Linked DNA regions of Azospirillum brasilense. The protein of the gene in region 2 interacts with the protein of the main gene of each other region in a pairwise test. Links are inferred from orthologs where the notes say so. Each region holds a gene or a part of one and is shown on either strand. Other genes may lie near its edges.

Region 1 (5,821 bases), 600 kb from region 2 along the record:
TCGTCGCGGTAGCTGACCATGTGGTCGTTGCCGGCTCCGGGCAGAAAGATGTCGGACCCGTCATCGCGCAGCGTGTCGATCAGCCAATCGTCGCCGGTTCCGCCGACCAAAGTGTCGTCGCCGCGCCCGCCCTTCACCGTGTCGTTGCCCGAACCGCCGTCCAGCCAGTCATTGCCGGCCCCGCCGAACAGCTGGTCGTCGCCCTGGCGCCCGTACATGCGGTCGTTGCCCGGATCGCCGGCGTAGGGATCGCCCAGCCAGTCGTTCCCAAGCCCACCATCCAGAAAATCATTGCCGAGCCCCCCGGAGAGCGAGTCATTCCCTCCATTGCCATAAACCGTGTCGGCGGAGTCGGTGCCGAGGTAGCGTTCGGCGGCGTTGGTTCCCGAAAACCTGGCCATGCTTGCCCCTCCTTAATGATTAACAAATCGTTAACATCAAGTTGGAGGGAGAGAAAGGTAAAAAAACACTTAACGCATCGGCGCCAATTTTTGCCACGGTCCCTTGGGTCTTGTTGCTCTTGTGTTTCGGTGTTGTTTTCAGATTCGAATCTTCGACTTCTGGCGGCTGGAGTCCGGACAAGGAAAAAGGCCGACGCTTCGCAGCATCGGCCTTTCTAGAAACGACGTTCGCGCGGATTGCGGCGTGTCCGGCGCCTTACGCCTGGGTTGGCGTCGGCATGCCGGGAACCGGCTGATCCGCCGGGGGCGGCATCTCTGGAGGGGTGTCGGGATTCTCAGGCACCGGGTAGGGGTCCGGCGTGGTCGGACGATCCGGCTGCGGGGTGTTCGGATTGCTCGGCGGCGGCACCTCTGTGGGGCGCTCCGGCGTCATGGGATCGCTCATGCGGGCGTCTCTCTTGTGGTTGAAAAGCGTGGTGGGGCGCGTCACTCGGCGGCGCGTTCGACAGCCCGGCCGCCGGCCTGGACATCCTGACCGGCCCCTTCGATCGTGTTGCAGCCGACAAGCAGCGCGGCGAAGGTCAGGACGAAGCTGGCGAGGGCAATCTGGCGGACGGGGAACGGCATGGAGCGGCTCATGATCCCGAACTCCTCAGTGGATGCTGTTGCCTCGTCAACGCGCCGCCGCGGGCGTTGGTTCCGACCCATTCGGCGGATTTGCAACAGGGCGGAAGGACAATAAACCGCCACTTGACGTGGTACGCCGCACGGTCAAGATGGCCGGTTCCGCCACCGGCGGTGACAACCGTACACAAGCGACCGCCCCCCCGATCATGCCTGACCACGCGATTCCCGCCCCTCTCCTGGCCGACCGTCTGCGCACCCACGCCGGCGAATTGTTGCGGCTGGCCGCCCCGGTCATCGTCTCGCGCGCCGGGCTGGTCGTCATGATGGCGGTGGACACGGCCATCGTCGGCCGCTACAGCGCGCAGGAACTGGCCTATTACGGCTTGGCCCACCTGCCGGCCAACCTTCTCGTCACCACCGGCGTAGGGCTGATGATGGGCGTGGTTGCGGTGACCGCCCATGCCCTTGGCGCCGGTCAGGACGCCGAGTGCGGGCGCATCTGGCGCCGGGCGATTCCCTACGCGCTGCTGCTCGGCATCCTCTTCGCCCTGGCCTCGCTGGCCGGCGAGCCCTTCTTCCGTCTGACCGGCCAGTCCGCGGATCTTGCGGCGGGCGGCGGGCAGGTGATGGCGGTGCTCGGCTACGGCATGCCGGGCATGATGCTGTACGTCGCCACCGGCTTCTTCCTGGAGGGGTTGAAGAGGCCCGTGCCGGGCATGGTGGCGATGATCCTCGGCAACCTCCTGAACGCGCTGCTCGCCTGGATGCTGGTCTGGGGGCATGGTGGATTCCCGGCCCTGGGAGCGGTCGGCTCGGCCTGGGCGACCACGGCGGTGCGTTGGGGGATGGGGCTCGGCCTCGTCGTCTACGCCTGGCATATGAGCGACCACGCCCGCTGGGCGGTGCGCGACCCGGTCCGCGACTGGTGGAGCGGCAGCCGCAAGCAGCGCCATCTCGGCTACGCCGCCGGGGTCAGCCTGGGCGTGGAAAGCGGCGCCTTCGCCACGCTGGGCCTCTTCGCCGGGATGATTTCGCCGCTCGCGCTCGGCGCCTACACGGTTGGTCTGAACCTGACGGCGCTGCCCTTCATGGCGGCGGTCGGGCTGGCCTCGGCCACGGCGGTGCGGGTGGGGGTGGCCTACGGCCGGCGCGACCCGCTGGACATGGCGTTGGCCGGCTGGACGGGGCTGGCGGTGACCAGCCTGATCCTGGCCGGAGTCGGGGTGCTCTACCGCTGGATGCCGGAGCCGCTGGCGGCGATCTACAGCGCCGACCCCCAGCTGATCGCCGCGGTGGCGCCGCTGATCGCCTTCACCGCCTGGGTCCTGGTGGCGGACGGCGGGCAGGTGGTCATGGCGAACGCCCTGCGCGGGCGCGGCGACGCCTGGGTTCCCACCGCGCTGCACTTCATCTCCTACGCGGTGGTGATGATTCCGGTGTCGGCCCTGCTCGCCTTCGGGTTGGACCGCGGCGCGCGTGGTCTTTTTGAGGGAATTTTGATCGCCAGTGTGGTATCCGTGACCATCCTTTCGCTGCGCTTCGCGCTGTTGAGCCGCCCTCGTCCTGCAAAGGCCGGAGGCCATTGACCGGCAAAGGCCAGAAATCGTGGGACTGCCGGAGCGTTGTGTGCACATGCGAAAGCTGATAGGAATTCTTATATTACATGCAGCGGCCCGAAGGGCCGTGCGGACGTGCCCCGTTGAACCTTAAGTGTTGACCTTGAGCGTTGAACAGCAAGCGTTGAACACCGAGCATCGCCGCAGCCCGTAGAATGAGTTTGTCTCCTTGAGCACGACGCCCCTTCCTCCCGCCTCCGACATCGCGCCGGTCACCATCGAAGACGAGATGCGCCGGTCCTATCTCGATTACGCGATGAGCGTGATCGTGAGCCGCGCTCTGCCCGACGTCCGCGACGGTCTGAAGCCGGTGCACCGCCGCATCCTCTACGCGATGAAGGAGGGCGGGTACGACTCGACCAAGCCCTACAAGAAGTCGGCGCGCATCGTCGGCGACGTGATGGGTAAGTACCACCCGCACGGCGACAGCGCGATCTACGACGCCATGGTCCGCATGGCGCAGGGCTTCTCCATGCGCCTGCCGCTGATCGACGGGCAGGGCAACTTCGGTTCGATGGACGGCGACCCGGCGGCGGCCATGCGCTACACCGAGGCGCGGCTGGCCAAGGCGGCGGAGGCGCTGCTCGACGACATCGACAAGGACACCGTCGATTTCCAGGCCAATTACGACGATTCGGGCAAGGAGCCCTCGGTCGTCCCGGCGCGTTTCCCGAACCTTCTGGTCAACGGCGCCGGCGGCATCGCCGTCGGCATGGCGACCAACATCCCCACCCACAATCTGAGTGAGGTGGTGGACGCCTGCTGCGCCTACATCGACAACAACGACGTCACCGACGAAGAGCTGATGGAGTTCGTGCCGGGCCCGGACTTCCCGACGGGCGGCATGATCCTGGGCCGGTCGGGCGTCCGCTCGGCCCTGATGACCGGGCGCGGCTCCGTGATCATCCGCGCCAAGACCGAGATCGAGGAGATCCGCAAGGACCGCTTCGCCATCGTGGCGACGGAGATCCCGTACCAGGTCAACAAGTCCAAGCTGATGGAGCGCATCGGCGAGGTCGTCAACGACAAGACGATCGAGGGCATCTCCGACCTGCGCGACGAATCGGACCGCGACGGCGTGCGCGTGGTGATCGAGCTGAAGCGCGACGCCGTGCCCGACGTGGTGCTGGCCCAGCTGTTCCGCCACACCCAGCTGCAGACGTCCTTCGGCGTCAACATGCTGGCGCTGAACGGCGGCCGGCCGGAGTTGATGAACCTGCGGCAGATCATCGTCGCCTTCGTCCGCTTCCGCGAGCAGGTCATCACCCGGCGCACCGAGTTTCTGCTGGGCAAGGCGCGCGAGCGCGCCCACACCTTGGTCGGTCTGGCCGTCGCCGTCGCCAATCTGGACGCCATGATCGCGCTGATCCGCAGTGCCCCGGACCCCGTCTGGGCGCGCGAGCAGATGATGGAGCGCGAGTGGCCGGCGATGGACGTCGCCCCGCTGATCGCGCTCATCGACGAGCCGGGCCGCGGCGTGTCGGAGAACGGCACCTACCGGCTGTCGGAGGAGCAGGCCCGCGCCATCCTCGACCTGCGTCTGCACCGCCTGACCGGGCTGGAGCGCGACCGCATCGGCGCCGAGTTGAAGGACGTGACCGACCAGATCGCCGACTACCTGGAGACTCTGGCCAACCGCACGAAGCTGCTGGGCATCCTTCGCGACGAGCTGGTGGAGATGAAGGAGCGGTTCGGCACCCCGCGCCGCACCGAGATCCAGGAGCTGGAGTTCGAGGCCGACATCGAGGACCTGATCCAGCGCGAGGACATGGTCGTCACGGTCAGCCAGTCCGGCTACGTGAAGCGCGTTCCGCTGTCCACCTACCGCGCGCAGAAGCGTGGCGGCAAGGGGCGGTCGGGCATGTCGATGAAGGCGGAGGACGCGGTCAGCGACCTGTTCGTCGCCAACACCCACACGCCGCTGCTGCTCTTCTCGTCGCGCGGCATGGTCTACAAGCTGAAGGTCTACCGCCTGCCGCTGGGCAATCCGCAGGCACGCGGCAAGGCCTTCGTCAACCTGCTGCCGCTGATCGACGGCGAGACCATCACCACGGTCCTGCCGCTGCCCGAGGACGAGGCCGTTTGGGCGGATCTGCACGTCGTCTTCGCCACCTCGAAGGGCAACGTGCGGCGCAACCGCCTGTCGGATTTCGCCAACATCCGCTCCAACGGCCTGATCGCCATGAAGCTGGAAGAGGAGGGCGAGCGCCTGATCGCCGTCCGCACCTGCTCCGAGGCGGACGACGTCCTGCTGGCCACCGGTGGCGGCAAGTGCATCCGCTTCGAGGTCGCCGACGTGCGCGTCTTCGCGGGCCGCACCTCGACCGGCGTGCGCGGCATCCGTCTTGCCGACGGCGACGAGGTCATCTCAATGACCACGCTCCATCACGTCGACTCCTCGCCCGAGGAGCGCGCCGCCTTCCTGAAGATGAAGCGCGAGGAAGGCGTCGATATGGAAGGCGAGGCGGCACCGGAGGCCGACGAGGTGCCGACTGAGGCCGTGACGATCAGCCCGGAGCGCTACGAGGAGTTGAAGGGCCTGGAGCAGTATGTGCTGACCGTGACCGAGCGCGGCTACGGCAAGCGGACCTCCTCCTACGAGTACCGGGTGACCGGCCGCGGCGGTCAGGGCATCTGGAACATGGAGATGGGCGAGCGCAACGGCTCCATCGTCGCGGCCTTCCCGGTGGAGGACTCGCATCAGGTGATGATGGTGACCAACGGCGGTCAGGTCATCCGCATGCCCATCCACGACGTGCGCATCGCGGGCCGCAAGACGCTGGGCGTCACGCTGTTCCGTGTCGGTGCGGACGAGCGTGTGGTGTCCGTCGCCTCCATCGCGGAGGACGAGGACACCAACGGGAACGGGACCAACGGCAACGGCGGCGATCCAAACGGCGGCGAAACGGCCTCCGTGGACGACACGGCTGGGAACGAGGCTGCTCCTGGCAATACGCCCGGTGACACCATCGAATAAGAAGAGGCGGAAGGTACTCCCATGGCCAAGCGCCGCATCGGTGTCTATCCCGGCACCTTCGACCCGATCACCAACGGGCACATGGACATCATCCAGCGGGCGTCGCGCCTCGTCGATCACCTGATCGTCGGCGTCGCCCGCAACGCCGGAAAAGGTCCGCTTTTCTCGACGGACGAGCGGGTGGCGATGGTCCGGGAGGA
Region 2 (7,298 bases):
CAACGCCCGTCTTCTGGCGGCGGAGCGCGGGGCCGCCCCGCTGCTGCTGCTGGACGAGGTGGCCGCCCATCTGGACCCGCAGCGGCGCGAGGCGCTGTTCGACGAGATCCTGGCGCTGGGCGCCCAGGCCTGGATGACCGGCACCGACGATTCGGTCTTCGGGCCGCTCGGCGGTGCCGCCAAACGCTTCCACATCGAGGATGCGACCGTGACCCCGGCCTAGCGATTGAAAATGGGCGCTCAAAAAAGGGCTCAAAAGCCCGGAAAATCACCTACCGAAGTACGGTATTCCGCCGAAACCCAACGCAGTCTGCTATAGTCGAGCCATGGCACAGGAAGCACTGAAGAACGACCTCCCGCAGCAGGATTACGGCGCGGAATCGATCACCGTCTTGCGCGGGCTGGACGCCGTGCGCAAGCGTCCGGGCATGTACATCGGCGACACCGATGACGGCTCCGGACTGCACCACATGGTCTACGAGGTCGTGGACAACGCGATCGACGAGGCGCTGGCCGGCTACTGCGACGCGGTCGTGGTGCAGCTCAACGCCGACGGGTCGGTCACGGTGCGCGACAACGGCCGCGGCATTCCCACCGACATCCACTCCGAAGAGGGCGTGTCGGCGGCGGAGGTCGTGATGACCCAGCTCCACGCCGGCGGCAAGTTCAACCAGAACTCCTACAAGGTGTCGGGCGGCCTGCACGGCGTGGGCGTGTCGGTGGTGAACGCCCTGTCGGAGACGCTGGAGCTGCGCATCTGGCGCAACGGCCGCGAATGGTTCATGCTCTTCCGCCACGGCGTCGCCGATGCCCGTCTGGCCGACGTCGGCCCGGCTCCGATGGTGGACGATGGCAACGGTGGGCAGAAGCCGCTCTCCGGCACCGAGGTCACCTTCCTGCCGTCCAAGGACACCTTCACCAACACCGAATTCGACTTCGCAACGCTGGAACACCGGCTGCGCGAGCTGGCCTTCCTGAACTCCGGCGTGCGGCTGGTGCTGACCGATGCCCGCGGGGTGGAGCCGCGGGTCCAGGACCTGCACTATGAAGGCGGGCTGGAAGCCTTCGTGAACTGGCTCGACCGCTCCAAGGTGCCGCTGCACAAGCCGGCGATCTCCATCAAGGCGGAGCGCCCGACCGAGCATGGCGGCGTGGTCACCGTGGAATGCTCGCTCCAGTGGAACGACAGCTACCACGAGACGACTCTCTGCTTCACCAACAACATCCCGCAGAAGGACGGCGGCACCCACCTTGCCGGTTTCCGCGCGGCGCTGACGCGGGCGATCAACAACTACGCCAACGAGTCGGGCATCGCCAAGAAGGAGAAGGTCAACCTCTCCGGCGACGACGCGCGCGAGGGGCTGACCTGCGTGCTTTCGGTGAAAGTGCCCGACCCGAAATTCTCCAGCCAGACCAAGGACAAGCTGGTCTCCTCCGAAGTCCGCCCGGTGGTCGAGGCGGTGGTGGGCGAATGCCTCGCCCAGTATTTCGAGGAGCATCCGGCGGACGCCAAGCGCGTCGTCCAGAAGGTGGTCGAGGCCGCCGCCGCCCGTGAGGCGGCCCGCAAGGCGCGCGAGCTGACCCGGCGCAAGGGTGCGCTCGACATCGCCTCCCTGCCCGGCAAGCTGGCCGACTGCCAGGAGCGCGACCCGGCGCTGTCCGAACTCTTCATCGTGGAGGGCGATTCGGCGGGCGGCTCGGCCAAGCAGGGCCGGTCGCGCCAGTTCCAGGCCATCCTGCCGCTGCGCGGCAAGATCCTGAACGTGGAGCGGGCGCGCTTCGACAAGATGCTGTCCTCGGCCGAGATCGGCACGCTGATCGCGGCGCTGGGCACCGGCATCGGGCGCGACGAGTTCAACCCGGACAAGACGCGCTACCACAAGATCATCATCATGACCGACGCGGACGTGGACGGCAGCCACATCCGCACGCTCCTGCTGACCTTCTTCTTCCGGCAGATGCCGGAGCTGATCGAGCGTGGCTATCTCTACATCGCCCAGCCGCCGCTCTACCGCATCAAGCGCGGCAACGCGAAGGAGCGGTATCTGAAGGACGACCGGGCGCTGGAGGAGTATCTGATCGAGGCGGCGCTCGGCGACCTGTCCGTGCGCCCCGCCGACGGTTCGCTGCTGAACGGCGAGCCGCTGCGCGAGATGGTCGAGCAGGCGCGCGGCGCCCGCCTGCACATCGAGACGCTGGCCCGCAAGGCCGGCAACCTGTCGGTGGTGGAATCGGCGGCGGTCAGCGGCGCCCTGTCGGTCGCCCTGTCGCAGGACACCGCCCAGGCGCAGCAGGCGGCCGAGACGGTGGCCTCCCGGCTCAACGCGCTGGACGTGGAAGGCGGCTGGCGCGGCGAGAGCCTGCTCCAGGGCGGTTACGCGCTGGTGCGGACGCGCCGCGGCGTGACCCACCGCCACCATTTGGACGCCGACCTGCTGAAGAGCGCCGAGGCCCGCAAGCTGGACGCCATCGCAGCGGACTTGAAGCGCGTCTACGCCGAGCCCGGCCGCGCCTTCGAGAAGCAGAAGGAAAGCCGCAGCCTGACCGGCCCCGTCGCCCTGTTCGACACGGTGATGGAGCTGGGCCGCCGCGGCGTGACGATCCAGCGCTACAAGGGCCTGGGTGAGATGAACCCCGACCAGCTCTGGGAAACCACGCTGGACCCGACCAAGCGCTCGCTGTTGCAGGTGAAGGTCAACCACGCCGACCAGGCGGAGGAGGTCTTCTCCACCCTGATGGGCGACATCGTGGAACCGCGCCGCGAATTCATCCAGGAGAACGCCCTGAAGGTCGCCAATCTGGATGTGTGAGTAATCTTTGTGGCCTGCCCTAGGGTGCGGGACTTGGTACACACAAGGTAAGACCGGGCGGGGCCGCAAGGCTCCGCCCTTTTCTTTACGCAAGAAGCCGTCAGGGTTATCCCGTCAGAAAACGCTCCAATCCGACGATGGCCGCCTGATCGCGATAAACGGCGGGAAGCGCGTCGGTCTGGCGGGCTTTGCGGATGGTCCGCGCCGCAGGGTCACGCCCCAGGAGAATGGCGTCCTCGATGAAATCCTCCGGGCTCTCGGCGACGGTATCAGCCATGCCGAGGCGGTCCAGCAGGGCGGCGGCAAGCCGTCCGCGCATGAAACGCCCCCGCACGGTCACCACCGGAAGCCCCGCCTCCACCGCCTGCAGGGCCGTGTTGAATCCGGAAAACCCGATGCTGTCGAGGTAGACGTCCATCACCCGCAGCGTGGCGAGATACGCGTCATGGTCGAGTTGGTCGGCAAAGACGCAATGTTCCCGGCCGTCGAGGCCGTGGGCGGCGAAAGCCCGTTCCAGCCGGTCTTCCAAGCTGCGGGTGACGGTGGCTTGGCGGTGCCGGAAGAACAGGAACCGGCTGCCGGGCACGGCTGCGGCGATGGAAGGAAACACATGGTCGTGCTGCGGCAGATATTTGAACAGGCTTTGACTGCACAGGAAGGCGGGCGCCCCGTCGGGCAAGCCGAGCCGGCCGCGCGTGACCGACACGGCGGGCCGCCGCGTGGGTTCCACATGGCAACCGAGGTTGGGCAGCCGGACCAGACGCTCGCTGTAGAAGGCGTCTCCATCGGGTGGCTCCAGAAGATCGCCCGACAGGTAATGGTCGAGGGTGGGAAGCCCCGTCGTATCGGGGTGCCCCCATGCCACGGCTTGCACCGCGGCCAGGCGCAGCGCCGCGAGCCGATAGGTCATGGGCTCCATGCCGACCTCGGGGAAGAGCAGAACGTCGGGCCGGTCGGCGACGATGGTCTCCGCCCAGCGCTCCACGGCGCCGAGTCCGCGCCGGAACACCGCGCAACGCGACGCGGCCAGCGCGGTGCACGCATCCTCCTCCCCCGTGACATGATATCCCAGAAGGGTGAACCGCTCCGGATCGAGCCGGGTCAGCCAGCCGGCCAGGATCGCCCGCCACACCGAATGGTCGTGGAAATAGGACGAGACGATCCCGACCCGCAGCCGTGTCCGGGCCACCCGGGGGCGTGTGCATCCGCGGGACGTTTCCAGGCTGGTGAGGATGCGGCTCCCCAGACGCGCCGCCATCAGCCCCGCCATGATGCCCCCGTAGGTCTCCTGCAGAGACCGGTTGTCCATGCCCTGGTAGGCCAGCAGGAAGGGCAGATGCGAGCCCGCAAGGTCGCAGGCGCTCCGCCGCGCTTCCATCGGCGCGCTGGGGCCGATCAGCCCGTCGAGCGCGGCGAGGTGGCGCGCGTAGGCGTCCCGTCGGGACGCCAGTTCCGCTCCATCGGCGTAAACGTGGCGGAGCTGTCCGACACACAAGGCCATCCGGCAGGCGGCATCCTCCGGCACCACCTCCACCCCCCGAGCCCAAAAGCCGGTGGCCACGGCGTCTTCGCCTCGGCCGGCATGGAGCACTCCCAACGCGTACAGCAATCCCGGATGGTCCGGGGCGGCGCGCAGCCCGTGGCTCAACACCCGCAAGCCGTCGGATGGGCAAGGCCCGGAGAGCGCGCTGCCGAGCCCGAAATAGGCGTCGCCGTTGTCGGGCTGGCAGGCGATTGCCCGACGGAACGCCGCCATCGCCGCCTCGGTGCGTCCGAGTTCGGCGAGCGCCGCGCCGAGATTGACCGGCATCATCGCGGAGCCGGGCGCAAGCCGCGTGGCGCAGCGGAAGAACGCCACCGCCCGCTCCACGGCACCGCCGGCACGCAGCAGATTGCCCAGGTTGTTGCAGGCTGCAACGTGGGTGGGGTCGAGCACGATGAGACGGCGATAAGCCGCCGCCGCTTCCGCCGCCTCTCCCCGCGCCCGCAACATCCGTGCGAGGGAGAAGCACAGGCCGCCATCCTCAGGCGTCAGGCGCAGGAGTTGCCTGAGCACCGACACGGCCTCGTCGGTCGGGACGCCCTCGGCCAGCACCGGCGCCAGACCGGCGAGCGCATCCGGATGGCCGGGGCGCAGCGTCAGCGCCCGGCGGTGATGCGCGGCCGCCTCGTCCGTTCGGCTCAGCGCCATTGCCAATTTACCGATGTTGGCGTGGAAGTCGGCAATATCCGGAGCGCTGGCGATGGCCCGACGGATCCGCGCCATTGCCTGCACCGGGCGGCCTTCCTGCCCATCGAGCACGCCCAACAGGTGCAAGGCGTGAGGCTGGTCCGGCTCGACAGCAAGGATTCGGCCGTAAAGCTCCCTGGCCTCCGTCAATCCACCCTGAAGATGATATTCGACCGCGAGTCCCAGCGCTTCCTGCACCGTCGCCATGGAGAATTCCTGCCCGCCTGCTTCCGCGCGCTCGACCGGGGCTTGTTTCCGATCCCCGCAACCAGGACCCGGCGTTGTGCTGTGTCACCCACCCTTAAACCATGAGGCTGCAACAGCTGTCGAACGGATTCCGGCGAACCCGGCCGACACACCTTGGCGACGACGGCACCGCCCATGGCCTGGACGGAAGGAGGCGGTCGGAGCCGGCGTGGAGAGCGGTGGGCACACGGCTTGCGACGCGGACAATTCGCATCACAAATGCTTGGACTGGCCGTAATTTTCCTGCCGTTCTGCGTTGCACACTTCACGTATCTGGTATTTGGTATGCCAGCGTAAAGTCGTCTCCACCAGACAAGAAGGAGATGGACCATGGCTTACACCACCGCGTCGCACATCGATCATGACGGCCGGCTGTCGGGGATCGTCAAGGGCGTTCGTGAGTTCGTCAGCGCCTGGTTCGAGGCCTCGGCCGCCTACACCGCTTATCGTGAGCTGTCAGCCTTGAGCCGGGCCGAACTGGCCGCTCGTGGCCTGCGCCGCGAAGACATCGGCCGGGTTGCCATGGACCTGCCGAAGCTGATGCGCGAGTAACCCACGCCCCGCTTTTTTTTCTGCATCGGGCCATCAGTGAAGGCCATCCTCTCGCATCGCGGCTGTGGGATGCTTGAAGGGCTGCTTGGATCAGGAGAGCGCCTTTTGCAGCTCCTCCTTGTTCATGCGGGAACGGCCGGGCAGATTCCGCTCCTTCGCCTTCTCGTAGAGGGCCGCGCGGGTCGCGTTCTCGTCGGCATGGTGCCGGAACGGCGCCGTCTTCCGGGCAATGTCGTCCGGCTGCTTTGAGAACTGCCTGCCCTTCTTCGTGTCGGCGCGCTTCCTGTCGCTGGTGCGCCGATAGTCTGCTTCGGACAGGTGTTCGCGGGCCTGCCGGGGAAGGTACCGTTCCCCCGTTTCCCCGCTCGGCTTGCCGGAGCGCGTGCCCCACTCCTCGTCGGTCCACTGGCTCAGGCTGTTGTCCGCGCTCTTGGAGCCCGTGTAGCCGCCGCCGCACCGCTTGTATTCCTGAACGGCCATCTGAGCCTTGCGGGCGGACCACTGGCCGGGTTCGCCGCCCTTGCCGCCCTTCAAGACGCTTGCCTTCACCGTCTCCCACAAACGGGGGTCGGTGCGCTCGGCGCGCGATGCCATGTCGCCCTCCTGCCTGTGACGCAGTCCGGAAACAGGCCGAAGGCGGAATGGTGCCACTCCGCCGCCTGAGGCGCGGCGCGATCAGCCGCGCGCCGCCAGTTCCTCATGCGTGATGCGCTGAATCCCGCCGTCGGTGCCGACGACATAGACCTCGTCGGCGTTGCGGATGGTCGCCAAGCGGTGGGCGATGACCAGGGTGGTCCGCCCCTCCGCCAGTTCCATCAGCGATTTCTGGATCTCCCGCTCGGTCTGGGTGTCGAGCGCGGAGGTCGCCTCGTCCAAGATCAGGATGGGCGGGTTCTTCAGGAACATGCGGGCGATGGTCAGGCGCTGCTTCTGCCCGCCGGACAGCTTCACGCCGCGCTCCCCGATGACGGTGTCCAGCCCCTCCGGCAGGGAGGCGATCAGCCCGTCGAGATGGGCCCGCCGCGCCGCCTCCATGATTTCCGCGTCGCCGGCGCCGAGACGGCCGTAGGCGATGTTCTCGCGGATCGTGCCGCCGAACAGGAAGACGTCCTGCTGGACGATGCCGATCTGCCGGCGCAGCGAGGCCAGCGTCATGGCGCGGATGTCCAGCCCATCAATGGTGATGCGCCCCGCCATGACCTCGTAGAAGCGCGGCAGCAGCGAGCAGATCGTCGTCTTGCCGGCGCCCGACGGCCCGACGAAGGCGATGGTCGAACCGGCCTTGATCGACAGGTCGATGCCCTTCAACACCGGGCGCGCCGGGTCATAGCCGAAAGACACGCCCTCATAGCGGATGTCGCCCTTCAGCGCCGGGGCCGGGACGGCGTCGGGCGCATCCGCGATGTCCGGCTGGGTGTCGAGGAGCTGGGTGTAGCGGCGGAAGCCGGCGATGCCGCGGG

What was found. Proteins that work in one complex are often made in the same cells at the same time.
Region 1: the proteins of gyrB (region 2) and gyrA interact in binary tests that used the Escherichia coli proteins (3 or more experiments, as listed by UniProt). The link is inferred for Azospirillum brasilense from one-to-one orthologs.

What each region holds. Positions count from the first base shown.
Region 1 is NZ_CP012915.1:703,291-709,111, forward strand. The notes cover bases 2,493-5,821. They hold gyrA (DNA gyrase subunit A), read left to right. Parts: upstream 2,493-2,813; coding sequence 2,814-5,621; downstream 5,622-5,821. Other genes in these bases: AMK58_RS16995 (MATE family efflux transporter), read left to right, coding at 2,493-2,614; coaD (pantetheine-phosphate adenylyltransferase), read left to right, coding at 5,643-5,821. Also shown: AMK58_RS31845 (calcium-binding protein), read right to left, coding at 1-401; AMK58_RS29695 (hypothetical protein), read right to left, coding at 658-846; AMK58_RS16990 (entericidin A/B family lipoprotein), read right to left, coding at 888-1,040; more of AMK58_RS16995, read left to right, coding at 1,235-2,492. UniProt on the Escherichia coli protein: A type II topoisomerase that negatively supercoils closed circular double-stranded (ds) DNA in an ATP-dependent manner to maintain chromosomes in an underwound state.
Region 2 is NZ_CP012915.1:102,061-109,358, reverse strand. What follows is about bases 19-3,068. They hold gyrB (DNA topoisomerase (ATP-hydrolyzing) subunit B), read left to right. Parts: upstream 19-326; coding sequence 327-2,810; downstream 2,811-3,068. Other genes in these bases: AMK58_RS14325 (tetratricopeptide repeat protein), read right to left, coding at 2,917-3,068; recF (DNA replication/repair protein RecF), read left to right, coding at 19-223. Outside these bases: more of recF, read left to right, coding at 1-18; more of AMK58_RS14325, read right to left, coding at 3,069-5,247; AMK58_RS14320 (hypothetical protein), read left to right, coding at 5,617-5,838; AMK58_RS14315 (DUF5872 domain-containing protein), read right to left, coding at 5,929-6,432; AMK58_RS14310 (ABC transporter ATP-binding protein), read right to left, coding at 6,514-7,298. UniProt on the Escherichia coli protein: DNA gyrase negatively supercoils closed circular double-stranded DNA in an ATP-dependent manner to maintain chromosomes in an underwound state.